DNA from 3 places in the Streptomyces sp. NBC_01537 genome. Region 2 is predicted to be linked to each of the others. Evidence: predicted binding sites of a transcription regulator. Region 2 holds the regulator's gene; each other region holds the start of a gene.
What was found. The regulator HrcA, encoded in region 2, represses chaperone genes, less so after heat shock. The targets are predictions, from matches to a motif close to TTNGCACTCNGNNNNNCNGAGTGCNAA.
Positions count from the first base shown of each region.

Region 1 (9,684 bases), 2.7 Mb from region 2:
CGCCAGGGGGTGCACCCGGGCCAGCAGATCATGGGTGGCCTGCTCGTCGCCGTCGACGGCGCGACGGACGAGGGCGCCAATACCTGTCTCGTTACCGGTCGCCTCGTCGCGCATCCGTCCATAGTGCCTCGCCGCCGGACGATCCGTCGCATCGCGTCCGGAAGTCTGGTCCGAAGCGTTATCCGAAGTGTCGCGTGGGATCGCACCGGCCGCCGTCACGGCTGTCATGTCATGCACCCGCTCATGTCGCTCATGCCGCTCATGCACAAGCCGACCCTCCCACCCGCCACCCGGCCACCACCCCAGTAGGAGGCACTGCGTACCGCTCCGCCCGCTCGTCCCCGATGAGTCCCATACGTCAAGCATGCGTCCTCGCTCCGGAAAGCGGTACGAGCGGAGCGGCCGTCACGCTCAGCGCACCAGGCCCCAGCGGAAACCGAGAGCCACGGCGTGCGCGCGGTCCGAGGCGCCGAGCTTCTTGAAGAGCCGTCGCGCGTGGGTCTTCACAGTGTCCTCGGAGAGGAAGAGCTCGCGGCCGATCTCCGCGTTGGAGCGGCCATGGCTCATGCCCTCCAGCACCTGGATCTCACGTGCCGTCAGCGTCGGCGCCGCACCCATCTCCGCGGACCGCAGCCGGCGCGGGGCGAGCCGCCAGGTCGGGTCGGCGAGCGCCTGGGTGACCGTGGCCCGCAGTTCGGCGCGCGAGGCGTCCTTGTGCAGATAGCCGCGCGCACCGGCGGCCACCGCCAGCGCCACACCGTCGAGGTCCTCGGCGACGGTGAGCATGATGATGCGTGCGCCGGGGTCGGCGGACAGCAGCCGCCGAACCGTTTCCACACCGCCCAGGCCCGGCATCCGGACGTCCATGAGAATGAGGTCCGAGCGGTCGGCGCCCCAGCGGCGGAGGACTTCCTCGCCGTTGGCCGCGGTCGTTACGCGCTCGACGCCGGGCACGGTCGCCACCGCGCGGCGCAGGGCCTCTCGGGCAAGCGGGGAGTCGTCGCAGACGAGGACGGAAGTCATGACCGTCCTCCGCAGCTGATCCGCGTCACGTTGAGCCTCCAGGCTGTACGAATCGTCACCGGTGGGGCTGACGGCTTCGGGCAGCTGCCCGATTAGTCCGACCGCCAACCACTTCCGCACCTTCAACGACCCTCACTCGAAAGAGTTACGGAGTTTGGCGGGCATCTCGCGCACTCTATGTGCGCGTACGGACACGGATCAGCTACGTCGCAGGTCGCAGGGGTCCACCGGGGCACAGACGGAAGCACTTCGCGCGCCCACTTGCAGGACACGCAACCCGCCGACCGGGGGGCAATGTCAGTTTTTGCCTGTTTGGCGGCTTTTTACCCGCATGGCGGGAGTTCGGTGGCGTTCTTGTGATGAATCATATTTACATCTACTTCGATGGTAGATGTACGGTCGAGGGCACCGTGCCCCACAGCCCACCTCTTGAGGAGATGAGCAATGGCAGACTTCTCCCGCCTCCCGGGCCCGAACGCCGACCTCTGGGACTGGCAGCTCGTCGCCGCCTGCCGCGGCGTCGACAGCTCGCTGTTCTTCCACCCGGAGGGCGAGCGAGGCGCGGCCCGGAGTGCGCGCGAAGCGTCAGCGAAAGAGGTGTGCATGCGCTGTCCCGTACGAGCCGAGTGCGCGACGCATGCACTGGCGGTCCGCGAGCCCTATGGCGTCTGGGGCGGACTGACCGAGGACGAGCGCGAGGAGATGATGGGCCGGTCGCGAAACCGGATCATGAGCGCCCACACCAATTGACGAAACGTTTCCTCAATCGGGTGGCGGCAAGCCGCCGCCACCCGAACGGAGCAAGCTACGCCCCATGGACTTTGGCGCGGCGCCGGTCCAGGCTCCTGAGATGAGCTTCGAGACCTTCGAGACGCTGGTCCGCGCGGAATTCGCCCCGCGGACGACCTACCTCAACACCGCCTCCGCGGGCATCGGCCCGCGCCGCGCCGCCGACGCCCTGCGGCACGGCACCGACCGCTGGGCCGACGGCACCGACAGCTTCGAGGAGAACGAGGCCACCACGGCCGCGGTCCGCGGGGCCTACGCCCGGCTCACCGGCGTCTCCCCCGAGCGCGTCGCCGTCGGCTCCGCCGTCACCACCCACGTCGGGCTGATCGCCGCCGGGCTCCCCCGGGGCGCGGAGGTCATCGTCGCCGACGGCGACTTCGCCTCCCTGGTGAACCCCTTCGCCACCCGGCCGGACGTCACCCTGCGCATCGTCCCCCTGGAGGGCATCGCCGACGCCGTCCGCGCCGGCACCTCGCTGATAGCCGTCAGCGCCGTCCAGTCCGCCGACGGCCGCGTGGCCGACCTACCCGCCGTACGGGAGGCCGCCGCCGCCCACGGCGCCCGGGTGCTCCTGGACGCCACCCAGGCGGCCGGCTGGCTCCCCGTGGCCGGCGCCGGCTACGACTACGTCGTCTGCGGCGCCTACAAATGGCTGCTCTGCCCCCGCGGCGTCTCCTTCCTCACCGTCCGCGAGGGCGCGGACGACTGGGTCTCCCCGCACTTCGCCGGCTGGTACGCCGCCGAGGACCCCTGGGGCGAGTGCTACGGCCCCGTCGCCGAGACCGCGCACTCCGCGCGGCGCTACGACGTCATGCCACCCTTCCTCCTGCACCTCGCCGGCGCGGCCTCCCTCTCCCTCATCGAGGAGCTCGGCGTCCCCGCGATCGGCGCCCACGACGTGGCCCTCGCCGAGCGCTTCCGCTCCGGCGTCGAACGGCTCGGCCACAAGGCCGTGCCCTCCGGCGCCGCCCCCTCCGCCATCGTCTCCGTCCCCGGCCTCGGTGACTCGGCGGCCGCCCTCGCCACCGCCGGCATCCGCGTCTCGGCCCGGGCGGGGCATCTGCGGGCCGCCTTCCACCTCTACAACGACGTGGCCGACGTCGACCGGCTCCTGGCCGCCCTCGCGTAAACCGCTCGCGGCGCCCGCACTCCGCCGCCTACCGTCTCCGTATGAAACTGCTGTCCGTGAACGTGGGCCGCCCCCGGGCCAACCCCTGGAAGACCGGCCCCGACGTCACCGGCATCGACAAACGCCCGGTCGACGGCCCCGTACGCGTCACCGCCCCCGGCCCCAAGGGCACCGGCGACGTGGGCCTGGCCGGCGACCGCGTGTACGACCTCGCCCATCACGGCGGGACGGACCAGGCGGTGTACGCGTACGCACGCGAGGACCTGGACGCGTGGCAGCCGGAGCTCGGCCGCGTCCTCCCGAACGGGGTCTTCGGCGAGAACCTGACCACCGCCGGGCTGGATGTGAACGGCGCCCTGATCGGCGAGCGCTGGCGGATCGGCCACGAGGTAGTCCTGGAGGTCACCTGCTCCCGCATCCCCTGCGGCACCTTCCAGGGCTGGCTGGACCGCGGCGGCTGGATCAAGCGCTTCACCACAGCAGCCGTGCCCGGGGCGTACCTCCGGGTCATCACACCGGGCGAGATCACGGCGGACGACCCGATCGAGATCATCCACCAACCCGACCACCACGACGTCACCGTAGCCCTGCAGTTCCGCGCCGTGACGACCGAGCCGGACCTCCTCCCCCGCCTCCTCGCCGCCGACGCCCTCCCGGAGGCGGACATGGCCCAGATCCGCAAGCGCCTGAGCCGCCCCGCCGGACCCTAGGGCCGGCACCGTGCGGGCCGGGGCCGCAGGGCTGGGCGATTCCAACCCTCAACGCCGCCCTCGCGGGCGCTGCGCTTGCTTCGAACGGCTGCGCCGGACTCCGCCCGCCGACAACGAACGGGAGGGCCGGGGCCGCAGGGCTGGGCGATTCCAACCCTCAACGCCGCCCTCGCGGGCGCTGCGCTTGCTTCGAACGGCTGCGCCGGACTCCGCCCGCCGACAACGAACGGGAGGGCCAGGGCCGGAGGGGTGGGCGATTCCAACCCTCAACGCCGCCCTCGCGGGCGCTGCGCTTGCTTCGAACGGCTGCGCCGGACTCCGTCCGCCGACAACGAACGGGAGGGCCGGGGCCGGAGGGGTGGGGGTCCTGGACGCTCCGCATATTTGTGTGCGGCATGCCGGGTCCTCCACGGCCGACCCGTGACGCACGTAAATATGTCGGTCCAGGACTCCCAGCCCCGCAGGCCCCGGACCGGCACCACCTCCCGCGCCGTACGCCCGCACTCGCCTGACGCCGCGTTAGCCTGCAGTTATGACGACTTCACTCATCACAGGGGCGACCGCAGGCATCGGCGCCGCGTTCGCGCGCCGCCTCGCCGGGGACGGCCACGCGCTCGTGCTCGTCGCGCGCGACGAAGCGCGGCTGGAGGAGTACGCGTCGGAGCTGCGGGAGCGGTACGCGGTGTCCGTGGAGGTGCTGCCGGCGGATCTGTCGACGGACAAGGGCATCGAGGCGGTCGAGACGCGGCTGCGGGACCGGGACCGGCCGGTGGGGCTGCTGGTGAACAACGCGGGGTTCGGCAACCGTGCGCCGTTCGGGGACGCGGCGATGGCGGACGAGCTGACGATGGTCAAGGTGCACATCGAGGCGGTGCTCCGGCTGACGGGCGCGGCGGTGGAGGTGATGCGGGAGCGGCGCCGGGGCTATGTCGTCAATGTCGCCTCGGTGGCGGCCTTCCTGCCGCGCGGGACGTACGGGGCGAGCAAGTCGTGGGTGGTGAGCTTCACGCAGGGAGTGGACAAGGAGCTGGCGGGCACAGGCGTACGGCTGCTCGCGCTGTGCCCGGGATTCGTGCGTACGGAGTTCCATGAGCGGGCCGGGATGGACGCGAGGGCGATCCCGGAGTGGGCGTGGCTGGACGCCGACAAGGTGGTGGCGGCGGCGATCCGGGATCTGGCCCGGGGGAAGTCACTGAGCGTGCCGGACGCGCGGTACAAGGCGGTGGTGACGGCGACGCGGATGGCGCCGAGCGGGGTGTTCGGGCGGTTCTCGACGAAGGCTGGGCGGAAGTACGGACCCCGGTATCCCCGGGACTAGGGCGCCTGCGCGGGACCAGCCCGGGCCGAATGGACATTCCGGCCTAAACTGGTCCTCGGGGATCGTTGGGGATCGGGCATGGACCCTTGGAGGCGCCATGACATTCGTCCAGATCATCGACTGCAAGACCACCAGGTACGACGACATGAACCGGCTCATGGACTCGTGGGTCGAGGCGACGCAGGGCAGGCGGACGGCGACCCACGCGGTGATCGCGAAGGACCGGTCGGCGGACGACCACTACGTGGAGATCGTGGAGTTTCCCTCGTACGAGGACGCGATGCGCAACTCCAAGCTCCCGGAGACCGACAAGATCTTCCAGGAAATGGTGGCGCTCTGTGACGAGATGCCGACCTTCACGGACCTGGACGTGGTCCGTGACGCGCAGCTCAACAAGGACGCCGCGCGCCGCCTGTTCGAGCAGATCATCGGCACGGACAACGCGGCGGCGTTCAACGAACTGGTCGCGCGCGACTACCGCGACCACGATGTCGCCAACGAGCAGGACACCCGGGGCGCCGACGCGTTCCGGGAGGAGGCACTCGGCTACCGCCGGGGCTTCCCGGACTTCAGGTTCACCATCGAGGACCAGGTGGCCGAGGGCGACCGAGTGGTGACCCGCTGGACCTGGCGCGGGACGAACACCGGAGAGATGCGGGGTATGCCGCCGACCGGGAAGCCGGTCGAGATGGTCGGCACCACGACCTTCCGGTTCGAGGACGGCAGGATCAAGGAAGGCTGGTGGCACTGGGACTTCCTGGGCATGCTGCGCCAGCTCGGCGTGGTCGAACTGCCGTCGTAGTGCTCGTACGGGAAAGCCCGAAGGCCTCTGTTCCCGGGCGGGGAACAGAGGCCTTCGTCGTACGCGCCAGGCGCCACGCGCTACGCGTCACGCGCCACGCGTCAGTGCGAGTGCCCGTGGCCGCCGTGACCGGCGTCGGCGGGCTCCTCTTCCTTCTTCTCGACGACGAGGGTCTCCGTCGTCAGCAGGAGGGACGCGATGGAGGCCGCGTTCTCCAGGGCGGAGCGGGTGACCTTGACCGGGTCGATGACGCCGGCCTTCACCAGGTCGCCGTACTCGCCGGTGGCGGCGTTGAAGCCGTGACCGGCCTCCAGCTCCGCGACCTTGGAGGTGATGACGTAGCCCTCAAGGCCCGCGTTCTCGGCGATCCAGCGCAGCGGCTCGACGGCGGCGCGGCGGACGACCGCGACACCGGTGGCCTCGTCGCCGGTCTTGCCGAGGTCGCCCTCCAGCACCTTGACGGCGTGGACGAGAGCGGAGCCACCACCGGAGACGATGCCCTCCTCGACCGCGGCGCGGGTCGCGGAGATGGCGTCCTCCAGACGGTGCTTCTTCTCCTTGAGCTCGACCTCGGTGGCCGCGCCGACGCGGATGACGCACACGCCGCCGGCCAGCTTGGCGAGGCGCTCCTGGAGCTTCTCGCGGTCCCAGTCGGAGTCGGTGTTGCCGATCTCGGCCTTGATCTGGTTGACCCGGCCCTCGATCTCGGCCTTCTCACCGGCACCGTCGACGATGACCGTGTCGTCCTTCGTGACGGTCACGCGGCGGGCGGTGCCGAGCAGGTCCAGACCGGCCTGGTCGAGCTTGAGGCCGACCTCCTCGGCGATGACGGTCGCACCGGTGAGGGTGGCGATGTCGCCGAGCATGGCCTTGCGGCGGTCACCGAAGCCGGGGGCCTTGACCGCGACCGCGTTGAAGGTGCCGCGGATCTTGTTGACGACGAGGGTGGAGAGGGCCTCGCCCTCGACGTCCTCGGCGATGATCAGCAGCGGCTTGGAGGCACCGGCCTGGATGATCTTCTCCAGGAGGGGCAGCAGCTCCTGGATCGAGCTGATCTTGCCCTGGGTGACCAGGATGTACGGGTCGTCCAGGATGGCCTCGAGGCGCTCCTGGTCGGTGACGAAGTACGGGGACAGGTAGCCCTTGTCGAAGGCCATGCCCTCGGTGAAGTCCAGCTCCAGACCGAAGGTGTTGGACTCCTCGACGGTGATGACACCGTCCTTGCCGACCTTGTCGATCGCCTCGGCGATCAGCTCGCCGACCTGCTTGTCCTGGGCGGACAGGGCGGCGACGGCGGCGACGTCCTCCTTGCCCTCGATCGGGCGGGCGGTGCGCAGCAGCTCGTCCGAGACGGCCTTGACCGCCGCGTCGATGCCCTTCTTCAGGGAGGCGGGGGAAGCGCCGGCGGCCACGTTGCGCAGACCCTCGCGGACGAGCGCCTGGGCGAGGACGGTGGCGGTGGTGGTGCCGTCACCGGCGACGTCGTTGGTCTTGGTGGCCACCTCCTTCACCAGCTGCGCGCCGAGGTTCTCGTACGGGTCGTCGAGCTCCACCTCGCGGGCGATGGTCACGCCGTCGTTGGTGATGGTCGGGGCGCCGAACTTCTTGTCGATGACGACGTTGCGGCCCTTGGGGCCGATCGTCACCTTCACGGTGTCGGCGAGCTTGTTCACGCCACGCTCAAGGGCGCGACGGGCGTCCTCGTCGAACTTCAGGGTCTTGGCCATACCGGCGGAATACCTCGTCGTCTTTTTGGGTCTTCGACAAAGACCACGCCCCGGGCCCCCGGTCGGATGACGCGGATGCCCGGGGCGTGGTCACTGCTGTTCCGGAACTTCTGGGAATTCCCGGATTACTTCTCGACGATCGCGAGGACGTCGCGGGCCGAGAGGACGAGGTACTCCTCGCCGTTGTACTTGACCTCGGTGCCGCCGTACTTGCTGTACAGCACGACATCGCCGACGGACACGTCGAGCGGCAGGCGCTGACCGTCCTCGAAACGGCCCGGGCCCACAGCCAGGACGACGCCCTCCTGGGGCTTCTCCTTGGCGGTGTCCGGGATGACCAGGCCGGAGGCCGTGGTCTGCTCGGCGTCGAGCGGCTGGACCACAATGCGGTCCTCAAGCGGCTTGATGGCAACCTTGGTGCTGGCGGTCGTCACGATCCGACCTCCCCCTTCAAAGGGCTCACGGGAGTGTCTGTATGGGGTGGCGACCTGGTAGGCCCGTCGTCGCGGGTGCCGGACCTGCCCGTCGCTGTGTTGCTGGCACTCGGCAGTGCTGAGTGCCAGATCCGAGACTAGGACGGTCTTAGCACTCGGTCAAGCGGAGTGCCAATGTCGCGCCGTGGCGCGAGCCCGCTCCGCAGGTCTCGGTTCGGACAACGCCGGGTCGGAGCCCATGGTTCCGGGGCAGCCTGCCCTCATGCCAACTGCCCCGTCCTACCGCCTCGGCGACCCCCTCCTCGCCTTCGTCCTGTTCGCCGCCGAGGCCGGCGCGCTCTGCCTGGGCTCGCTCCTCTACGGGCTCACCCAGTTGGCCCGGGGCGCCGACCGCGCCCCGGACACCGGCTGGACCCTCACCCTCGCCTTCGGCGCCGCCGCGCTCGTCGTGGCGGTCGTCGCGTACGCCTGCGGGCGCCGGCGGCGGCCGGTCACGGCGGGCGTGCAGTGGCTGGTCGCGGGGCTCTGCGGACTGGCGGCGGTCGCCGTCGCGTAACCGGTGGAGCCGGGTTGCGACAATGGACGCGTGGATCCTGACGCCTTCTCCGCCCTGCTGACCTCCGACGGGCAGGCCCTCCTCGCCTCCCTGCGGGACTACGACCCGGGCCAGGAGCTGGCCGTGGCCACCCGGCTGCGCCGTGAGCACCCGGCGGGGCTGGTGTCGGCCGCCCTGGCGCAGGCGCGGCTGCGGCAGCGGGCGGCGGCGAAGTTCGGCGAGGACGCGTACCGGATGTACTTCACGCCGAACGGGGTCGAGCAGGCGACGCGCACGTCCGTCGCGGCGTACCGGGCGGGCCGGTTCACGGCGCTCGGCGTGCGCAGGCTGGCCGATCTGTGCTGCGGCATCGGCGGGGACGCGATCGCGCTGGCCCGGGCGGGGGTGGAGGTGCTGGCGGTGGACCGGGATCCGCTGACCTGCGCGGTGGCGAAGGCCAATGCGGAGGCGCTCGGACTGAGCGCGCTGATCGAGGTGCGGTGCGCGGATGTGGCGGAGGTCGACACGGGGGCGTACGACGCGGTCTTCGTGGACCCGGCGCGGCGGGGCGGGCGGGGCCGGATCTTCGACCCGGAGGCGTACTCGCCGCCGCTGTCGTGGGCGGTGGGGGCCGCCCGCAAGGCGCCGTTCGCCGCGCTGAAGATCGCGCCCGGGGTGCCGCACGAGGCGGTTCCGGCGGAGGCCGAGGCGGAGTGGATCTCGGACGGCGGTGATGTGAAGGAGGCCGTGCTCTGGTTCGGCACGGAGCCGGGGACGCGGCGGGCCACACTGCTGCCGGGCGGGACCTCGGTGGTGGGGCGGGGCCTGCCGGACCCTGCCGTGCGGCCGGTGGGGCGGTGGCTGTACGAGCCGGACGGGGCCGTGATCCGGGCCCATCTGGTGGCGGAGGCCGCCGAGGCGGTGGGCGGCGGGCTGATCGACGAGACGATCGCCTATGTGACGGCTGACGAGCTGCGGCCGGTGCCGTACGCGAGCGCGTACGAGATCACCGATGTGCTGCCGTTCGGCCTCAAGGCGTTGAAGGCGCTCATGCGCAAGCGGGAGATCGGTGTGGCCGTGATCAAGAAGCGGGGCTCCGCGATCGAGCCGGACGACCTGCGCAGGAAGCTCAAGCTGTCGGGGCCGAACTCGTGCGTGATCATCCTGACCCGGGTGGCGGGAGCGCCCTCGATGCTCATCGGGCAGCCCGCCGCGGA
Region 1 is NZ_CP109392.1:3,874,175-3,883,858, forward strand. Features, by position in the region: gene OG607_RS17620 (sigma-70 family RNA polymerase sigma factor) at 1-114, opposite strand, end outside; gene OG607_RS17625 (response regulator transcription factor) at 412-1,023, opposite strand; gene OG607_RS17630 (WhiB family transcriptional regulator) at 1,468-1,773, shown strand; gene OG607_RS17635 (aminotransferase class V-fold PLP-dependent enzyme) at 1,874-2,941, shown strand; gene OG607_RS17640 (MOSC domain-containing protein) at 2,983-3,651, shown strand; gene OG607_RS17645 (SDR family NAD(P)-dependent oxidoreductase) at 4,184-4,969, shown strand; gene OG607_RS17650 (ester cyclase) at 5,067-5,771, shown strand; gene groL (chaperonin GroEL) at 5,873-7,498, opposite strand; gene groES (co-chaperone GroES) at 7,624-7,932, opposite strand; gene OG607_RS17665 (DUF6234 family protein) at 8,195-8,488, shown strand; gene OG607_RS17670 (THUMP-like domain-containing protein) at 8,519-9,684, shown strand, end outside.
Region 1: groES (co-chaperone GroES) is a predicted target of HrcA. The motif match lies at 8,081-8,107, and genes of this name have one in related genera.

Region 2 (9,684 bases):
GTGCGACGCGGTGCGGCTACTGCGACTTCAACACCTACACCGCGAGCGAGCTGCGGGGCAGCGGCGGGGCCCTGGCCTCCCGTGACAACTACGCCGACACCCTGATCGAGGAGATCCGGCTCGCCAGGAAGGTGCTCGGGGACGACCCCCGGCCGGTCGAGACCGTCTTCGTCGGCGGCGGCACCCCCACCCTGCTCGCCGCCGGTGACCTCGTGCGCATGCTGGCCGCGATCCGCGACGAATTCGGGCTCGCGGCCGGTGCCGAGATCACCACCGAGGCGAATCCGGAGTCCGTCGACCCGGCCTATCTGTCCGCCCTGCGCAAGGGCGGTTTCAACCGGATCTCCTTCGGCATGCAGAGCGCCAAGCAGCACGTGCTCAAGATCCTGGACCGCAACCACACCCCCGGCCGCCCCGAAGCCTGCGTCGGCGAGGCACGCGCGGCGGGCTTCGAGCACGTCAACCTGGACCTGATCTACGGCACTCCCGGAGAGTCCGACGACGACTGGCGGGCCTCCCTGGACGCCGCGATCGGCGCCGGGCCGGACCACGTCTCGGCGTACGCCCTGATCGTCGAGGAGGGCACGCAGCTCGCCCGGCGCATCCGTCGCGGCGAGATCCCCATGACGGATGACGACGTCCACGCGGACCGCTATCTCATCGCCGACGAGCGCTTCGCCGCCGCCGGCTTCGACTGGTACGAGGTCTCCAACTGGGCCACCTCCGCAGCGGCGCGATGCCGCCACAACGAGCTCTACTGGACCGGCGCCGACTGGTGGGGCGCCGGTCCCGGCGCCCACAGCCACGTCGGCGGCGTCCGCTGGTGGAACGTCAAGCACCCCGGCGCGTACGCCCAGGCCCTGTCGGAAGGCCGTACCCCCGGCGCCGGGCGCGAGCTCCTCTCCGCGGAGGACCGGCGCGTCGAGCGCATCCTCCTGGAGCTGAGGCTCCTGGACGGCTGCCCCCTGGACATCCTCGCCCCCGCCGGTGCGGCCGCCGCCGGCCAGGCGGTAAGGGACGGCCTCCTGGAGGCCGGTCCTTACGCCGACGGACGGGCCGTCCTCACCCTGCGCGGGCGGCTGCTGGCGGACGCAGTGGTCCGGGACCTGGTCGACTGACGGCCCCGTCCGGACGTCAAGCCGACGCCGTGACGAAGTCGATGAGCTCCTCCACCCGCCCCAGGAGCTCCGGCTCCAGGTCCTTGTAGCTGCGCACGGACCCCAGAATCCGCTGCCACGCGGCCCCCGTGTTCTCCGGCCAGCCCAGTGCCCGGCACACGCCCGTCTTCCAGTCCTGCCCGCGCGGGACGGACGGCCACGCCGTGATTCCCACGGAGGACGGCTTCACCGCCTCCCAGACGTCGATGTAGGGATGGCCCACGATCAGCGCGTGCTCGCTGGACACGGCGGCCGCGATCCGCGACTCCTTGCTGCCCGGCACGAGGTGGTCCACCAGCACGCCCAGCCGCGCGTCCGGCCCGGGGGCGAATTCGGCGACGATCGCGGGGAGGTCGTCGATGCCCTCCAGGTACTCCACGACGACGCCCTCGATGCGCAGGTCGTCGCCCCACACGCGCTCGACGAGCTCGGCGTCGTGCCGCCCTTCGACGTAGATGCGCCCGGCGCGGGCGACCCGCGCGCGGGCGCCGGGGACGGCGATCGAGCCGGAGGCCGTACGGGCCGGGGTGCGGGGGCCTGCCGTGGCGGCGGACGGCCGGACGAGGGTGACGACCTGGCCGTCCAGGAGGAAGCCGCGCGGGGCCATGGGGAAGACGCGGTGCTTGCCGAAGCGGTCCTCAAGGGTGACGGTGAGGCCTTCGGCCGACTTCTCGCAGCGGACGACGGCGCCGCAGAAGCCGGTGGCGGCCTCTTCGACGACGAGGTCCGGCTCGGCGGCCACCTCGGGGGCTGCCTGAGATTTCTTCCAGGGCGGGGTGAGATCGGGCCCGTACTGTCGGCTGCGCATGGGTGCCATTCTTGTCCGCGGTGAGGTGCTCTCTGCTGGGGGTCCGGGGGTTATCCCCCGGGGGATGCAGTCAGGGCGGGGTGAGATCGGGCCCGTACTGTCGGCTGCGCATGCGCCAGATCGTATCCAGGACCCTAGGAACGCAAACGGAGCGCGTCCCGCTGCGCGCGCACGAAGCCCGCGTCGACGACGGCGCCGTGGCCCGGTACGTAGACCGCGTCCTCGCCGCCCAGCCGCAGGAGCTCGTCCAGGGTCCCCGGCCAGTCACCGGGGGCGGCGTCGGGCCCGGCCTGGGGGGCGCCGGACTCCTCGACGAGGTCGCCGCAGAAGACCACGACCGGGTTGCCGGGCACGATGACGACCAGGTCGTGAGTGGTGTGGCCGTCGCCGGGGTGGACGAGAAGGACCTGGCGGTCGCCGCCGAGGTCGAGTTCGTAGCGCTGGTCGATGAGGTTGGCGGGGCGGACGAGGGCGTCGGCGGCCTGGGCGGCGGCGCGGGGGTCGGCGCCGTGTTTGACGGCGTCGCCGCGCAGGGCGAGGCGTTCGCGCTCCAGGTAGGTGTCGAGGGTCATCTCGCCGTAGACCTGGACCTCGCCGGAGGGGAAGGCGGCCGCGCCGAAGACGTGGTCGAAGTGGCCGTGGGTGAGGACGATGTCGGTGACCGGACGGCCACCGGTGAGCCCTCCGGGACCGGTGATCCGCTCGCGCAGCTCCGCGCCCTCGGCGAGGGTCGAGCCGGTGTCGATCATGAGGACGCCGTCCTCGCCGACCACGACGCCGACGGTCACGTCCAGGAAGGGGAGCCTGCGCCGGAACACCCCGGGGGCGAGCCGCTCCCACCCATCAGGCACGTCAGGCACCTCAGACACGTCAGCCACGTCCATGCGGCCGACCGTATCGGGCCACCCTTGCCGAGGTCTTGCTACCGCGCCGTACACTGGCTGCGGGGAAGCTGGCACTCATCCGACACGAGTGCCAAAGTGCCAATGGTGCCACGGGACCCGCGTCTGACTGGAGGTGTGCGCTGATGCTCAGTGAACGGCGGCTCGAAGTGCTGCGCGCCATCGTCCAGGACTATGTGGGCACCGAGGAGCCCGTGGGCTCCAAGGCGCTGACCGAGCGGCACAGCCTCGGAGTCTCGCCCGCGACGGTCCGCAACGACATGGCGGTGCTGGAGGAAGAGGGCTATATCCACCAGCCCCACACCAGCGCGGGCCGGGTCCCCACGGACAAGGGCTACCGGCTCTTCGTCGACAAACTGGCGGGCGTGAAACCGCTGTCGACGGCCGAGCGGCGCGCGATCCAGAACTTCCTGGGCAGCGCCGTCGACCTCGACGACGTCGTGGCCCGCACCGTGCGGCTGCTCGCGCAGCTGACCCGGCAGGTCGCGGTGGTGCAGTATCCGTCCCTCACCCGCTCCACGGTCCGCCATGTCGAGCTGCTGGCGCTGGCCCCGGCCCGGATCATGCTCGTACTGATCACGGACACCGGGCGGGTCGAGCAGCGGCTGGTGGACTGCCCGGCGCCGGTCGGCGAGACCGTGCTGGCGGATCTGCGGGCGCGGCTGAACAGCCGGGTGGTGGGGCGCCGGTTCGCGGACGTTCCGCCGCTGGTGACGGATCTGCCGGAGAGCTTCGACCGGGACGACCGGCCGGCCGTCTCGCTGGTCCTGGCGACCTTGCTGGAGACGCTGGTCGAGGAGACCGAAGAGCGCGTCATGCTCGGCGGCACCGCGAATCTGACACGCTTCAATCACGATTTCCCCCTGACCATTCGTCCTGTCCTCGAGGCGCTGGAGGAGCAGATGGTGCTTCTCAAGCTGCTCGGCGAGGCCAAGGATTCAGGCATGGGCATGACGGTGCGAATCGGTCATGAGAACTTCCACGAGGGCCTCAACTCCACATCCGTGGTCGCGGTCGGCTACGGTTCGGGCGACGAGGCGGTCGCAAAACTCGGCGTGGTCGGACCGACCCGCATGGACTACCCCGGAACGATGGGAGCGGTACGCGCAGTGGCACGTTACGTCGGACAGATCCTGGCGGAGTCGTAAGTGGCGACGGACTACTACGCCGTCCTGGGCGTACGGCGAGACGCGGGCCCGGACGAGATCAAGAAGGCGTTCCGACGCCTGGCGCGCGAGCTGCACCCGGATGTGAATCCGGATCCGAAGACCCAGGAGCGGTTCAAGGAGATCAACGCCGCCTACGAGGTGCTCTCGGACCCGCAGAAGAAGCAGGTCTACGACCTCGGCGGCGACCCGCTGTCCGCGGCCGGAGGCGGCGGTGGCGCGGGCGGCTTCGGCGCGGGCTTCGGCAACTTCAGCGACATCATGGACGCGTTCTTCGGGCAGCAGTCGCAGCGCGGCCCGCGCTCGCGCACCCGGCGCGGCCAGGACGCCATGATCCGGCTGGAGATCGAGCTCGACGAGGCGGCCTTCGGCACGACGAAGGACATCCAGGTCGACACGGCCGTCACCTGCGGCACCTGCGCGGGCGAGGGCGCCGCCCCCGGCACCGCCGCGCAGACCTGCGACATGTGCCGCGGCCGTGGCGAGGTCTCCCAGGTCACCCGCTCCTTCCTCGGCCAGGTCATGACCTCCCGGCCCTGCCCCCAGTGCCAGGGCTTCGGCACCGTCGTCCCGACCCCCTGCCCCGAGTGCGCGGGCGACGGCCGGGTCCGGTCCCGCCGCACCCTCACGGTCAAGATCCCGGCCGGCGTCGACAACGGGACCAGGATCCAGCTCGCGGGCGAGGGCGAGGTCGGCCCCGGCGGCGGTCCCGCCGGTGACCTGTACGTCGAGATCCGCGAGCTCCCGCACCCCGTCTTCCAGCGGCGCGGCGACGACCTGCATTGCACGGTCACCCTCCCCATGACAGCGGCGGCCCTCGGCACGAAGTGCCCGCTGGAGACCCTGGACGGGCTGGAGGAGGTCGACATCCGGCCCGGTACCCAGTCCGGCCAGTCGATCCCGCTGCACCAGCGCGGTATCACCCACCTGCGGGGCGGCGGGCGCGGCGACCTCATCGTCCACGTCGAGGTCCTCACGCCGAGCAAGCTCGATCCCGACCAGGAGGAGCTGCTGCGGCGGCTCGCGAAGCTGCGAGGCGAGGAGCGGCCGCTCGGTCAGTTTCAGCCCGGGCAGCAGGGACTCTTCTCGCGGCTGAAGGACGCGTTCAACGGTCGCTGAGCGGTTTTCGCGGCCGGTCGGGGGCCACCCGACCGGCCGGTGCGACCCCCGGACAAGGTCATGAAACGATGGCCTCATGGCTACGCTGACCGACCTCTTCGCGTACCCCGTCGTCCAGGCCCCCATGGCCGGCGGCGGGTCGACACCGCGCCTGGCCGCCGCTGTCAGCGAGGCCGGCGGCCTCGGCTTCCTCGCCGCCGGGTACAAGACGCCCGAGGCGATGTACGAGGAGATCAAGCAGGTCCGCAGCCTCACCGCGAACCCCTTCGGCATGAACCTCTTCATGCCCCAGCCCATCACCGCCGATCCCGCCGCCGTCGAGGTCTACGCCGAGCAGCTGGCCGGCGAGGCCACCTGGTACGACACCCCGCTCGGCGATCCGGACTCCGGCAACGACGACGCGTACGAGGCCAAGATCTCGGTCCTGCTCGACAACCCCGTCCCGGTGGTCAGCTTCACCTTCGGCTGCCCGGACCGGGACACGCTGGACGCCCTCGCGCGCGTCGGCACCTTCACGGTCGTCACCGTCACCTCCACCGCCGAAGCGCTCGCCGCGCAGCGCGCGGGTGCCGACGCCGTCTGCGTCCAGGGCATAGAGGCCGGCGGCCACCAGGGCACCCACCGCGACGACGCCGAGCTGGACTGCGCGGGCGTCGGCCTGCTCGCCCTCGTCCCCCAGGTCCGCGACGCCGTGCAGCTCCCGGTCATCGCCGCCGGCGGCCTCATGCGCGGCGACCAGATCGCCTCCGTCCTCGCCGTCGGCGCCGACGCCGCCCAGCTCGGCACCGCCTTCCTCGTCTGCCCCGAGTCCGGTGCCAACGCCCTCCACAAGCGCGCCATCACCGACCCCGTCTTCACCCACACCGAGCTCACCCGCGCCTTCTCCGGCCGGCCCGCCCGCGGCCTCGTCAACCGCTTCATGCGCGAGCACGGTCCGTACGCCCCCGCCGCCTACCCCCAGATCCACCACCTCACCGCCCCCCTCCGCAGGGCCGCCGCCGCAGCCGGCGACCCCCAGGCCATGGCCCTGTGGGCGGGGCAGGGCCACCGGCTGGCCCGGAGCGTCGCGGCGGGCGAGCTCGTCGCCCTGCTGGCCGATGAACTCGACGCCGCCCGTGAGGCGATGGCTGCCCGGAGCGCGTCATGACGGCCCCCGTCTTCATCGTCGAGCCGGGTGCCCTCGCGGGCGACCGCATCGTCCTGTCCGGCGCCGAGGGCCGCCACGCCGTCTCCGTACGCCGCCTGCGCATCGGCGAGGACATCGTCCTCACCGACGGCGCCGGTACGGGGGCTTACGGCACGGTGGCGGCGGTCGAGGGCAAGGACCACCTCGAGGTCGCCGTAACCGCGCTGCGCAGCGAGCCCGCCCCCCGCCCCCGCATCACCGTCGTACAGGCACTCCCCAAAGGCGACCGCGGCGAGCTGGCCGTCGAGACGATGACCGAGACCGGCATCGACGCCATCGTGCCCTGGGCGGCAGCCCGTTGCGTCACCCAGTGGCGGGCCGAGCGCGGTGCCAAGGCTCTCGCCAAGTGGCGGTCGACGGCCCGCGAGGCCGCCAAGCAGTCCCGCCGGCTCCGATTCCCCGATGTGGACGAGCTGATGACCACCCGTCAGGTCGCCGCGCTGCTCGGCCGCGCCGCCTTCGCCGCCGTGCTCCACGAGGAGGGCTCCGAGCCACTGGCCTCCGCCCCCCTCCCGGCCGACGGCGAGATCGTGCTCGTCGTCGGCCCGGAGGGCGGGGTCTCCCCGGAGGAGCTGGACGCCTTCGCCGCGGCGGGCGCCAAGCCGTACCGGCTGGGGGCGACCGTCCTGCGTACGTCCACGGCGGGCGTGGCGGCTACGGCGCTGCTGCTGGGGCGGACCGGGCGCTGGGGTTAGTCCCGGCTAGTCCTTGTCCTTCTGCGTGATCCGGGTGCTGGCGGTGGCGGTGCTGTTCGCCGGGACCGCGTCGAAGGTGGCCGAGGTGACGTGCGCGGTCGCGGTGACGGTCCGTGGCCTCCCGGCGGCCCGCACCCAGACGTGGAAGGTGCGCTGCCTGCCCGGGGCCAGCGAGCCGATGTGCCAGGTCAGTTCGTGCGCGGCGGGGGAGACGCCGACCACGGGGAGTCCGAGTGCGCGGGAGAGGGTGACCGTGACGTCCCTGGCCGTGTCCGGGCCGCGGTTGGTCACGGTCAGGGCGTACTCGTACTTGCTGCCGACGCGGGCGTGCCGCGGGGCGTTGAGCCTGACCTTGAGGTCCGCCTGGTCGATCTTGAGGCGGCCGATGCGGTTTCCGTAGTACTCGGTGAACCAGATGTTGCCGTCCGGCCCGGCGGCGACCCGGAGGGGCCCGCTGGCAGGACTGATCCCGGAGGCGAACTCCGTCACGACCCCCGCCGGGGTGATCCGGCCGACGCGGTTGCCCGTCACCTCGCCGAACCAGAGGTTTCCGTCCGGGCCGGTGATGATGCCGTTCGGATGGCTGCCAGGGGTGATGCCTGCGCCGAACTCGGTGACGACGCCGGCCGTGGTGATGCGTCCGATGCGGTTGCCGAGTTCCTCGGTGAACCAGAGGTTCCCATCGGGCCCTGCGGTAATGTCCCTGGGCTCGCTGCCGGCGGTGATGCCGGTGCTGAATTCGGTGACGACGCCGGCTGTGGTGATGCGTCCGATGCGGTCGCTGAGCTCGGTGAACCATAGGTTGCCATCCGGCCCGGCTGTGATGTTGTTGGGCTGGCTGCCGGCGGTGATGCCGGTGCTGAATTCGGTGACGACGCCCGCTGTGGTGATGCGTCCGATGCGGTCGCCGCCGTACTCGGTGAACCAGAGGTTTCCGTCCGGTCCCGAGGCGATGCCGACCGGTTGGCTGCCGGCGGTGATGCCGGTGCTGAATTCGGTGACGACGCCCGCTGTGGTGATGCGTCCGATGCGGTCGCCGCCGTACTCGGTGAACCAGAGATTTCCGTCCGGTCCCGAGGTGATGCCGATTGGTTGGCTGCCGGCGGTGATGCCGGTGCTGAATTCGGTGACGACGCCCGCTGTGGTGATGCGTCCGATGCGGTCGCCGGTGACCTCGGTGAACCAGAGGTTTCCGTCCGGTCCGGACGCGATATCGGTCGGGGCGCTGCCGGCGGTGATGCCCGCGCTGAACTCGGTGATGTCCCCCGTCGCCGCCCGCGCAGGAGCGGTGGCCAAGGTGGGGACGGACAGGGCCATGAGACCACCGAGGAGGGCGGAGGCAATGCGGCGGTGGGGGCGAATGGGCATGGGGACAGGGACCTTTCGGTCGGGTATATGCTCTTTGTGGAGGTTTTGTGCTGACTCAGCGTAAGTTCCCGCACCTACCCCCACGATCGGGATCGCCCACCTGGATGACGCACTGCGCCCGACGGGTGACTAATGTGACGGCGTGACGCAGCCTTCGCACCCCGCGTATCTCCGCTTCCCCCACCTCCACGGCGACCTGATCACCTTCACGGCCGAGGACGACATCTGGGCGGCCCCCCTCGACGGCAGCGGCCGCGCGTGGCGCGTGAGTGCCGACAACGTGCCCGTCGACCATCCCCGGATCTCGCCGGACGGGCAGTGGATCGCGTGGACGTCGACCCGCGACGGGGCGCCGGAGGTGCATGTCGCGCCGGTGGACGGCGGGGCGTCGAAGCGGCTGACGCACTGGGGGAGTTGGAAGACCTCGGTGCGCGGATGGACGGCCGGCGGGGAGGTCGTGGCGATCAGCACCCACGGGCAGGCAAGCCTGCGGCGGAGCTGGGCGAGCGCGGTGCCGTTGGACGGGGGGCCGGGGCGGGTGCTGCCGTACGGGCCGGTGGGGGCGGTTGCGTACGGGCCGGGGGGCCAGGTGGTGCTGCTGTCGGCGGGGATGAACCGGGAGGCCGCGTGGTGGAAGCGGTACCGGGGCGGGACGGCGGGGAAGCTGTGGATCGACCGCGACGGCGACGGCGAGTTCGAGCGGCTCCACGAAGGGCTCGGCGGAAACATCGAGTACCCGGTGTGGGTGGGGGAGCGGATCGGGTTCCTGTCCGACCACGAGGGTGTGGGGGCGCTGTACTCCAGCCTGGCCGACGGGACGGATCTGCGGCGGCACACGCCCATTGACGGTTTCTACGCCCGCCACGCCGCCACCGACGGCACCCGGGTCGTGTACGCCTCCGTCGGCGAGCTGTGGATTCTGGACGACCTGGAGGGCGCCGAGCCGCGCCGCGTGGCCGTGCGCCTCGGCGGGCAGCGTACGGATCTGCAGCCGCACCCGGTCCGGGCGGCGCACTACCTCGGCGGGGCGCGCCCGGACCATACGGGGCGGGGCAGCGCGGTGGAGGTGCGGGGGACGACGCACTGGGTGACGCATCGCGGGGGCCCGGCGCGGGCGCTGTCGGCCGAGCCGGGGGTGCGCACGAGGCTGCCGAGGGTGTTCGGGGGCGAGGGCGACCAGCAGGTGGTCCGGGTGACGGACGCGGAGGGCGAGGACGCGCTGGAGGTCGGACCGGCCACCGGTGGCGCCTCGCGCAAGCTCGCCGCCGGACGGCTCGGCCGCG
Region 2 is NZ_CP109392.1:6,579,864-6,589,547, forward strand. Features, by position in the region: gene hemW (radical SAM family heme chaperone HemW) at 1-1,118, shown strand, start outside; gene OG607_RS30285 (DUF3097 domain-containing protein) at 1,135-1,965, opposite strand; gene OG607_RS30290 (MBL fold metallo-hydrolase) at 2,100-2,849, opposite strand; gene hrcA (heat-inducible transcriptional repressor HrcA) at 2,993-4,015, shown strand; gene dnaJ (molecular chaperone DnaJ) at 4,016-5,152, shown strand; gene OG607_RS30305 (nitronate monooxygenase) at 5,229-6,299, shown strand; gene OG607_RS30310 (16S rRNA (uracil(1498)-N(3))-methyltransferase) at 6,296-7,033, shown strand; gene OG607_RS30315 (hypothetical protein) at 7,040-8,401, opposite strand; gene OG607_RS30320 (S41 family peptidase) at 8,544-9,684, shown strand, end outside.

Region 3 (9,684 bases), 1.0 Mb from region 2:
CGGGGTGACGGTCGGCGTCCTGAAGAAGCTGATCGAGAACGGCCAGCTGGACCCGGCCGCCGAGACGGTCGTCCTGAACACCGGCGACGGCCTGAAGACGCTCGACGCCGTCGCCGAGACGACCGGCCCGACAGCGACGATCAAGCCCAGCGTGGACGCGTTCCGCGCGGCGGGTCTGGCCCACTGATTCCCACTGACCGCCTGCACCGACTGAAGGTGAACCCCGAATCATGAGCGCTTCCGTACGCATCCCGACCATCCTTCGTACGTACACCGACGGAAAGGCCGAGGTGCCGGCCGACGGCGCGACCCTGGCCGAGGTCATCGAGTCGCTGGAGAAGAACCACCCGGGCATCTCCGCCCGCGTGCTGGACGACACGGGCAAGCTGCGCCGCTTCGTGAACGTGTACGTGAACGACGACGACGTCCGCTTCTCCGAGGGCCTGCTGACGGCGGTCGCGGACGGCGCGAGCGTCTCGATCATCCCGGCGGTCGCCGGAGGCTGACGAAGCCCGCGCAGGTGCCCCGTCCTCCGTGGGGAGGACGGGGCACCTGTGTGCTGAGCGGTAGTTGAATGGCGGTACAGTTGCCCTGGAATCCCGCGCAACTCAATTCCGCGCCGTTCGATGGACAGCGATTTATCGCCAAATTAGCGCGACGATTGTCGCGTTGGCTACTTATGTCCAGTCCGACTTGACCCGGATTCCCCTTAATTCATCCCCTTTTTCCGTTCGAACATGCCCAGAATTCTCGTCCGATTGACCTGTTGCAGAGGGCAGTCAGGCAGATACATTCGGCGGCGGTCGACGCGTTCCGGCGCACGCCCCCTGGGCTGTAGGGGGTGAGGTCTGACCCGGGTCCGCGAGGTGCGGTCCTGCGAAGGGCCAGTAATAGGGGAGTTAGGGATGGCTCAGGGCACCGTCAAATGGTTCAACGCGGAGAAGGGGTACGGCTTCATCGCGGTCGACGGTGGTGCGGACGTCTTCGTGCACTACAGCGCGATTCAGATGGACGGTTATCGCACCCTCGAAGAAGGCCAGCGGGTCGAGTTCGAGATCTCGCAGGGTCAGAAAGGGCCGCAGGCGGACATGGTCCGTCTCGCCGTCTGACCGGGGCGGCATCGGCCAACCAGACACGCTCACACGCAGGAGGGCCCGCATCCACCAGGATGCGGGCCCTTCCGCGTCCGGCCCTGCCTCGCCCCGGCCCGAACCGCTTGCACTCTCGGGGGTCGAGTGCTAATCATTAGCGTTAGCACTCTGATGTTGAGAGTGCTGATTGAAGCATCGAAGGAACGACACGGATCGGGTCAGGTGAGGCCCGCTCGACCGCCGGTAAGAGACCGGTGGGAGACAGGCCGTCCGTCGCGGGCGCCAGCGCGGTCCGGAGCAATCCACCCCGTCCGGGAGGACCACTTCACATGGCCAAGATCATCGCGTTCGACGAGGAGGCACGGCGCGGTCTCGAGCGCGGGATGAACCAGCTCGCCGACGCCGTCAAGGTCACCCTCGGCCCCAAGGGCCGCAACGTCGTCCTCGAGAAGAAGTGGGGCGCCCCCACGATCACCAACGATGGTGTTTCCATCGCCAAGGAGATCGAGCTCGAGGACCCGTACGAGAAGATCGGCGCCGAGCTGGTCAAGGAAGTCGCCAAGAAGACGGACGACGTCGCCGGTGACGGTACGACCACCGCGACCGTTCTCGCCCAGGCACTGGTCCGCGAGGGCCTGCGCAACGTGGCGGCCGGCGCCAACCCGATGGCCCTCAAGCGTGGCATCGAGAAGGCCGTCGAGGCCGTCTCCGCCGCCCTGCTCGACCAGGCCAAGGACGTGGAGACCAAGGAGCAGATCGCTTCGACCGCCTCCATCTCCGCCGCCGACCCGCAGATCGGCGAGCTCATCGCCGAGGCGATGGACAAGGTCGGCAAGGAAGGCGTCATCACCGTCGAGGAGTCGCAGACCTTCGGGCTGGAGCTTGAGCTCACCGAGGGCATGCGCTTCGACAAGGGCTACATCTCGGCGTACTTCGCCACCGACCTGGAGCGTATGGAGACGTCCTTCGACGACCCGTACATCCTGATCGTCAACTCCAAGATCTCCTCGGTGAAGGACCTGCTCCCGCTGCTGGAGAAGGTCATGCAGTCCGGCAAGCCGCTGCTGATCATCGCCGAGGACGTCGAGGGCGAGGCCCTGTCGACCCTGGTCGTCAACAAGATCCGTGGCACCTTCAAGTCCGTGGCCGTCAAGGCCCCGGGCTTCGGCGACCGCCGCAAGGCCATGCTCGGTGACATCGCCATCCTCACCGGTGGCACCGTCATCTCCGAGGAGGTCGGCCTCAAGCTGGAGAACGCGGGCATCGACCTGCTCGGCCACGCCCGCAAGGTCGTCATCACCAAGGACGAGACCACGATCGTGGACGGCGCCGGCGACAGCGAGCAGGTCGCGGGCCGGGTCAACCAGATCCGTGCCGAGATCGAGAACAGCGACTCGGACTACGACCGCGAGAAGCTCCAGGAGCGCCTCGCGAAGCTGGCCGGCGGCGTGGCCGTCATCAAGGCCGGCGCCGCGACCGAGGTCGAGCTCAAGGAGCGCAAGCACCGCATCGAGGACGCGGTGCGCAACGCCAAGGCCGCCGTCGAGGAGGGCATCGTCGCCGGTGGTGGCGTCGCTCTCATCCAGGCGTCCTCGGTGTTCGAGAAGCTGGAGCTCGAGGGTGACGAGGCGACCGGCGCCAACGCCGTGCGCATCGCCCTTGAGGCCCCGCTGAAGCAGATCGCGGTCAACGCCGGCCTTGAGGGCGGCGTCGTTGTGGAGAAGGTCCGCAACCTGACCCCGGGTCACGGCCTCAACGCCGCGACCGGCGAGTACGTCGACCTCATTGCCGCGGGCATCATCGACCCGGCCAAGGTCACGCGCTCCGCGCTGCAGAACGCGGCCTCCATCGCCGCGCTCTTCCTCACCACCGAGGCCGTCATCGCCGACAAGCCCGAGAAGGCCGGTGCCGGTGCGGGCGCCGGTGGCGGCATGCCGGGCGGCGACATGGACTTCTGATCCGTTCGCGGATCGGAGGTACCAGCAGTACCTGACCGAGGGCGGCACCCCCATCGCGGGGGTGCCGCCCTCGGGTGTGTGCGCGGGAATGTACTTACGTGGGCGGACGGTTGAGCTGGGAAGCGCCTGCCCCTAACCAAGGAGACTCCCGCCGTGACAACCCGTGCCGCCGAGGTCCTGTCCCGACCCTTCACCCTGGGCCGGACCACCGTCCCCAACCGGATCGTGATGGCGCCGATGACCCGGCAGTTCTCGCCCGGCGGAGTGCCCGGCGAGGACGTCGCCTCGTACTACGCCCGCCGCGCGGCCGCCGGGGTCGGCCTGATCATCACCGAGGGGACGTACGTCGACCACCCCTCGGCCGGCCAGAGCGACAGCGTCCCCCGCTTCCACGGCGAGGAGTCCCTCGCCGGATGGGCCCGGGTCGCGGACGCCGTCCACGCCGCCGGCGGCACGATCATGCCCCAGCTCTGGCACGTCGGCATGGCCCGCAAGGCCGGTGACCCGCCCATCGTGACCGCACCCCCGGTCGGCCCCTCCGGCATCGCCCTCGACGGCACGGAGGGCGCGGGCCACGCCATGACCCAGGCCGACCTCGACGACGTCATCCAGGCCTTCGCCGACGCCGCTGCCGCCGCCGAGCGCGCCGGCTTCGACGGCGTCGAGCTGCACGGCGCCCACGGCTACCTCATCGACGAGTTCCTCTGGGCCGGCACGAACCGCCGTACGGACGGCTACGGCGGCGACCTCGGCTCCCGTACGCGCTTCGCCACCGAGATCGTCGCCGCCGTGCGTGCGGCCGTCTCCCCGGACTTCCCCGTCCTCTTCCGCTTCTCCCAGTGGAAGTCCGAGAACTACGACGCGCGCATCGCCGAGACCCCCGACGACCTCGCCGCCATCCTCACACCGCTCGCCGACGCCGGCGTCGACGCCTTCCACGCCTCCCAGCGCCGCTTCTGGCTCCCCGAGTTCGACGGCTCCGGCTCCGAGCTGAACCTCGCGGGCTGGACCAAGAAGCTCACCGGCAAGCCGACCATCACGGTCGGGTCCGTCGGGCTCGACAACGACTTCCTGCGCGGCTTCGCGGGCGAGTCGGCGGCTGTCGCCACGATTGACGACCTGCTGGACCGGCTTGAGCGCGACGAGTTCGACCTTGTCGCGGTCGGGCGCGCGCTGCTCGGTGACCCGGAGTGGGCCGCGAAGGTTCTGGGCGGGCGGGTGGGCGAGCTCAGCGCGTTCGCGCCGGAGCAGCTGCGAGTCCTCGCGTAGGACTCCCAGCCTCTCCGGCGTTCGAGGAGTGGGGTACCCCCTGCACGAAGTGCTTGGGGGAGGGTCCGGGGCGGAGCCCCGGCCCTACGCCACCCCCACCGGCGCGTCGAGCAGGTCCCGCCACGCCCGCACCGCCGCCGCGTCGACCGGCCCCGCCCAGCCCGCGGGCCGCACCGCGCCGCCGACGTGGAAGGCGTCGACGCCGCCCGCGAGCAGCGCGGGAAGGTGGTCGGCCCGCAGGCCGCCGCCGACCAGGAGGCGGGGTTCGCCGGGCGGGAGCGCGGCTTCGTCGAGAAGGACGGGCAGGCCGGCGTCGACGCCGGCCGCCGATCCCGCGGTGAGGTACGTGTCGAGGCCGGGGGAGCCGCGGAGGGCTGCCCGCAGGGCTGCCCGGTCGGGGGTGTGGTCGATGGCGCGGTGGAAGGTCCAGCGGGAGCCGGGGCCGGTGGCGTCGAGCAGGGCGTGGACGGCCTTGAGGTCGGGCCCGTCGGAGGACGGGTCGAGGAAGCCGAGGACGAATTCGTCCGCGCCTTCGCTCCGCAGGGCCGCCGCCCGGGCGCAGAGCCCGTCCAGGTCGTCCGCCTCGTAGCCGTCGCGGGCCCGCAGCATCACCCGGATGGGGATGCGGACAGCCGCCCGTACTGCCGCGAAGGTCTCCCGGGAGGGGGTGAGCCCGCCGGCGGACATGCCGCTGACCAGCTCAAGGCGGTCGGCGCCGCCGGATTCCGCCGCGACGGCATCGACGACGCCGAGCGCGATCACCTCGAAAATTGGTCTAGACATGTTGCCAGCCTGCCACAATGGCCGCATGGCTGCCACCCTCCTGACCCGTTGGTCCGAGCTGCTGCGCCGCGCCCAGACCCAGGACGCGGATCCGGCCCCCTACGCCGCCGATCTGCTCGCCCGCTGGGCCGAGCCGCAGCGCCGGTACCACACCACCGATCACCTGGTCGCGGTCCTGGACCGCATCGACGAGCTGGCCGCCCACGCCGACGACCCGGACGCCGTCCGTCTCGCCGCCTGGTTCCACGACGCCGTCTACCGCCCCGACCGCTCCGAGAACGAGGAGCGCAGCGCGGCGCTGGCCGAGCGAGCCCTCCCCGAGGCCGGTGTCCCCGCCGCCACCACGGCCGAGGTCGTCCGCCTCGTCCGGCTGACCGTCACCCACGACCCGGCCGACGGCGACCGCAACGGCGAGGTGCTGTGCGACGCCGACCTCGCGGTGCTCGCCGGTTCCCCGGCCGCGTACGCCGCCTACGCGGCCGCCGTCCGCGAGGAGTACGGCTTCGTGCCGGACGAGCTGTTCCGCACCGGCCGGGCCGATGTGCTGCGGCAACTGCTCGCCCTGCCCAGGCTGTTCCGTACCCCGGCGGGCCACGAGCGCTGGGAACGGGCGGCCCGCCACAACCTCGACACCGAGCTGGCCCTGCTCAGCGGCGCCGGTGCTTGGGGCGGCGAAGCCCCGCCTCGGTGAGCCTGCGCAGCAGCTCCTTGCTGCCGACCTCGATGGCGCCCTGGGCGACGGCGGCGGCATAGTGCTCGGCCGGGAGGTCGTAGTGGTCGCGCTCGAAGGCGCGGGGCGGAGCGCCGATGCGGGCGGCGAAGGCGTGCAGCTCGTCGAACGAGCTGTCGCTGACCAGGTGCGACCACATGCGGCCGTGGCCGGGCCAGGTCGGCGGGTCTATGTAGACGGCCATGGCCTTACAGGGTCGCCTTCAGGGAGCCGACCGGCGCGAGCGCGGCCCCGGACGCCTCGCAGACCCAGTGCGGGTCCGGGCCGAGCTCGGGTTCCACGGCAAGCGCATGCGGGTTTTCGTCGCACCGGGGGCACAGCGGCCAGCGGCCGTACCGCTCCAGTAGGGCGTCCTGCACGTCCTGCGCAACGAGCCCCGCGACGAAGCCCACGCCCTCGGGCCACTGCTCGACCCACCAGCGGCGCTGCGCGACGGCGTCCTCGACCAGGGAGACCACCTCGGCGTCGGCGACATCGGCCGCCGCGAGGTCGGCGAGGATGAGTGCGCGCGCGGCGTGCAGGGCCGTTTCGAGGTTCGCGAGGTTGCCGAGGTCGTCCGGATCCATGTCGCCATTGTTGCGCAACGCCGTCAGGGCTAGCTTTCGCTACGTGACCGACTTCGCCGCCCTGACCACCGAGGCCCACCGCCCCGAGCTCGCCGACGTCGACCAGCGGCCCACGCTCGACATCGCCCGCCTCATGAACGCCGAGGACGCCGCCGTCCCGGCCGCCGTCGCCGCGCAGCTGCCCGCCATCGCCGCGGCGATCGACGCCATCGCGGCACGGATGGCCCGTGGCGGGCGGCTCATCTACGCGGGCGCCGGCACCGCCGGGCGCCTCGGCGTCCTGGACGCCAGCGAGTGCCCGCCCACCTTCAACACCGCCCCCGGGCAGGTCGTCGGGCTGATCGCGGGCGGGCCCTCCGCCCTGGTCACCTCCGCCGAAGGCGCCGAGGACAGCCCCGCCCTGGCCGCCGCCGACCTCGACCGGATCGAGCTGACCCCGGACGACACGGTCGTCGGCATCGCCGCCTCCGGGCGTACGCCCTACGCCGTCGGCGCCGTCCAGCACGCACGCGCCCTGGGCGCGCTCACGGTGGGGCTGTCGTGCAACCCGGGCTCCGCGCTGGCGGCGGCCGCCGAACACGGCATCGAGGTCGTGACCGGCCCCGAATTCCTCACCGGGTCGACCCGGCTGAAGGCGGGCACCGCCCAGAAGCTGGTCCTCAACATGCTCTCGACGATCACGATGATCCGGCTGGGCAAGACGTACGGAAATCTGATGGTCGACGTCCGCGCGTCCAACGAGAAGCTGCGGGCGCGGGCGCGCCGGATCGTCGCCCAGGCCACGGGTGCGCCCGAGGGCGCGGTCGAGAAGGCCCTCACCGCCACCGGCGGCGAGGTCAAGAACGCGATCCTGATGCTCCTGGCCGACGTGGACGCGCCGACGGCCGCCCGCCTCCTGGCGGAAGCGGACGGTCGCCTGCGGGACGCGCTAGCGCCGCCTGCGAAGTGAGGGGTCGGCCAGGGCCGGAGGGACGTAGTAGCTGTCGGCCCGGTTGAGGTCCGTGCCCGGCGGGACGATCTCGTCGATGCGGTCCAGGATCGCGTCGTCGAGGACGGCGTCGGCGCCCGCCAGCAGGTCGGTGAGCTGGTCGGCCGTGCGCGGGCCGATGATCACCGAGGTGACGGCGGGGTGGGCGCGTACGAAGGCCAGGGCGAGGTGGGTGAGCGGGAGCCCGGCGTCGGCGGCGAGCTTCTTCAGCTCGGCGACGGCCTCCAGTTTGCGGGCGTTCTCCGGGACGGTGGTGTCGAACTTGGCCTGTTCCAGGGCGGAACGGCCCGTCCCCTGCGTCACGTCGCGGCCCGAGAGCCAGCCCGCGCTGAGCGGGCCCCAGGTGAGCACGCCCATGCCGTAGCGCTGCGCGGCGGGCAGCACGTCGGCCTCGATGCCGCGCGCGAGGATCGAGTACGGCGGCTGCTCGGTACGGAAGCGGGCGTGCCCGCGCCGCTCCGAGGCCCACTGGGCCTCGACGATCCGGTCGGCGGGGAAGGTGGAGGAGCCGATGGCCCGCACCTTGCCGGAGCGTACGAGATCGGTGAGGGCGCCGAGCGTCTCGTCGATGTCGGTGTCCGGGTCGGGGCGGTGCACCTGGTAGAGGTCCAGGTAGTCCGTGCCGAGGCGCCGGAGGCTGTCCTCGACCGCCCGCATGATCCAGCGCCGGGAGTTGCCGCCGGTGTTGGGGTCCTCGCCCATCCGGTTGTGGAACTTTGTGGCCAGGACGACGCCGTCACGGCGGCTGCCGCCCTTCAGGGCCTTGCCGACGATCTCCTCGGACTCGCCGGAGCTGTAGATGTCGGCGGTGTCCACGAAGTTGATGCCCGCGTCCAGGGCCGCGTGGATGATCCGTACCGAGTCGTGGTGGTCGGGGTTGCCCCAGGCACCGAACATCATCGCGCCCAGCGCGTACTCGCTCACCGAGATGCCGGTGCCGCCCAGGATCCTGCGCTTCACTGCGGTTCGCCTCCCATAGGACTCGTGGTGTTTCCGAGCCTCACACTTCCCGGCCCGGGAAGCACGGACCAGGCCCGGCCCTGCCCAGACCAGATCCTGGTCACCAGGCCGCCGGGTCCTCGGGCGCCAGCTCCTCGGGCAGCGGCGCCGAGTGCACCACCGCCAGCCCGGACACCGCCCGGGTCAGCGCCACATAGAGGCGGCGCAGTCCGGTGCGCTCGTCGGGCTCGCCGTCCACGACGGCGGCGGGCTCGTCCAGGACGACGTAGTCGTATTCCAGGCCCTTGGCGAGGGTGGCCGGGACGAGGGTGAGGCGGGCCTCGGCGGTGGTCTCGTCGCCGGGGGCCAGGTGGGACAAACCGGCTTGCGCAAGGGCGTCGGTGAGGGCGGGGATGCGGGCGTCGGCGGCGATGAGGCCGACGGAACCCTCGTTGCGCAGGGCGGCCTGGCAGGCGGCGATGACGGCGGCGTCCAGGTCGGTCACCTGCTCCACGGAGAAGTCGCCGGGGCTGTCGCGTACGGAGGTGGCCTCGTTGAGCCCCGGCGCGATGGCCGGCAGCAGCCGGGAGGCGTACGCGATGACCGAGCGCGGGACGCGGAAGCCCCGGGTCAGCTCCTCGACCTGGGCGCCGGGCTTGCCGAGGTGGGTGAGGGCCTCCTCCCAGCTGGCGGTGGCCCAGGGGGTCGTGCCCTGGGCGATGTCGCCGAGGACGGTGGCCGAGCCGGTCGAGCAGCGGCGGCCGACGGCCCGGTACTGCATGGGCGACAGATCCTGGGCCTCGTCGAGGACGACATGGCCCAGCGAATGCGTGCGCTGGACGAGGTCGGCCGCCTCGTCGACCAGGACGGTGTCGGCGGCCGACCAGCGGGCCGAGGCCAGGCCCCGGGCCGGCTTGGACCACAGGATTTCCTTCTGCTCCTCCGGGGTCAGAATCCCGTCTGCGCATGCGGCGAGGAATTCCGGGTCGGACAGCATGCGCAGGACGGTTTTCGCCGGGTCCACCGGCGGCCAGACCTCCTTGACCGCCGCCTTCACGGCCGCGTTGCGCGCCACCGCGTCCTGCACCCGGTCGTCCGGCGCCTCGCCCGACTGCTCCATCCGTACGAGCACGGCATGCGCGATCCGCTGCGGCAGCGCGTCGCGCGCCGCGCCGTAGCGGATGTCACGCTCCATCATCTCCCGCACCAGCTCTTCGAGTTCGTACGCCGGCACGCGCCAGCGGCGCGAGCCCCGTACGACCACGACGGGCTCGACCGGCATCCTGATCCCCGAGCGGACGGCCTTGCGCAGCACCTGCGCCATGCGCGCGTCGCCCTTGATCCGGGCGGCCGTCGCCGT
Region 3 is NZ_CP109392.1:5,581,047-5,590,730, forward strand. Features, by position in the region: gene thrC (threonine synthase) at 1-187, shown strand, start outside; gene OG607_RS25810 (ubiquitin-like small modifier protein 1) at 231-506, shown strand; gene OG607_RS25815 (cold-shock protein) at 906-1,109, shown strand; gene groL (chaperonin GroEL) at 1,421-3,049, shown strand; gene OG607_RS25825 (NADH:flavin oxidoreductase) at 3,203-4,318, shown strand; gene OG607_RS25830 (copper homeostasis protein CutC) at 4,403-5,101, opposite strand; gene OG607_RS25835 (hypothetical protein) at 5,127-5,792, shown strand; gene OG607_RS25840 (DUF4031 domain-containing protein) at 5,749-6,015, opposite strand; gene OG607_RS25845 (hypothetical protein) at 6,020-6,397, opposite strand; gene murQ (N-acetylmuramic acid 6-phosphate etherase) at 6,396-7,346, shown strand; gene OG607_RS25855 (aldo/keto reductase) at 7,326-8,345, opposite strand; gene OG607_RS25860 (HelD family protein) at 8,446-9,684, opposite strand, start outside.
Region 3: groL (chaperonin GroEL) is a predicted target of HrcA. The motif match lies at 1,252-1,278, and genes of this name have one in related genera.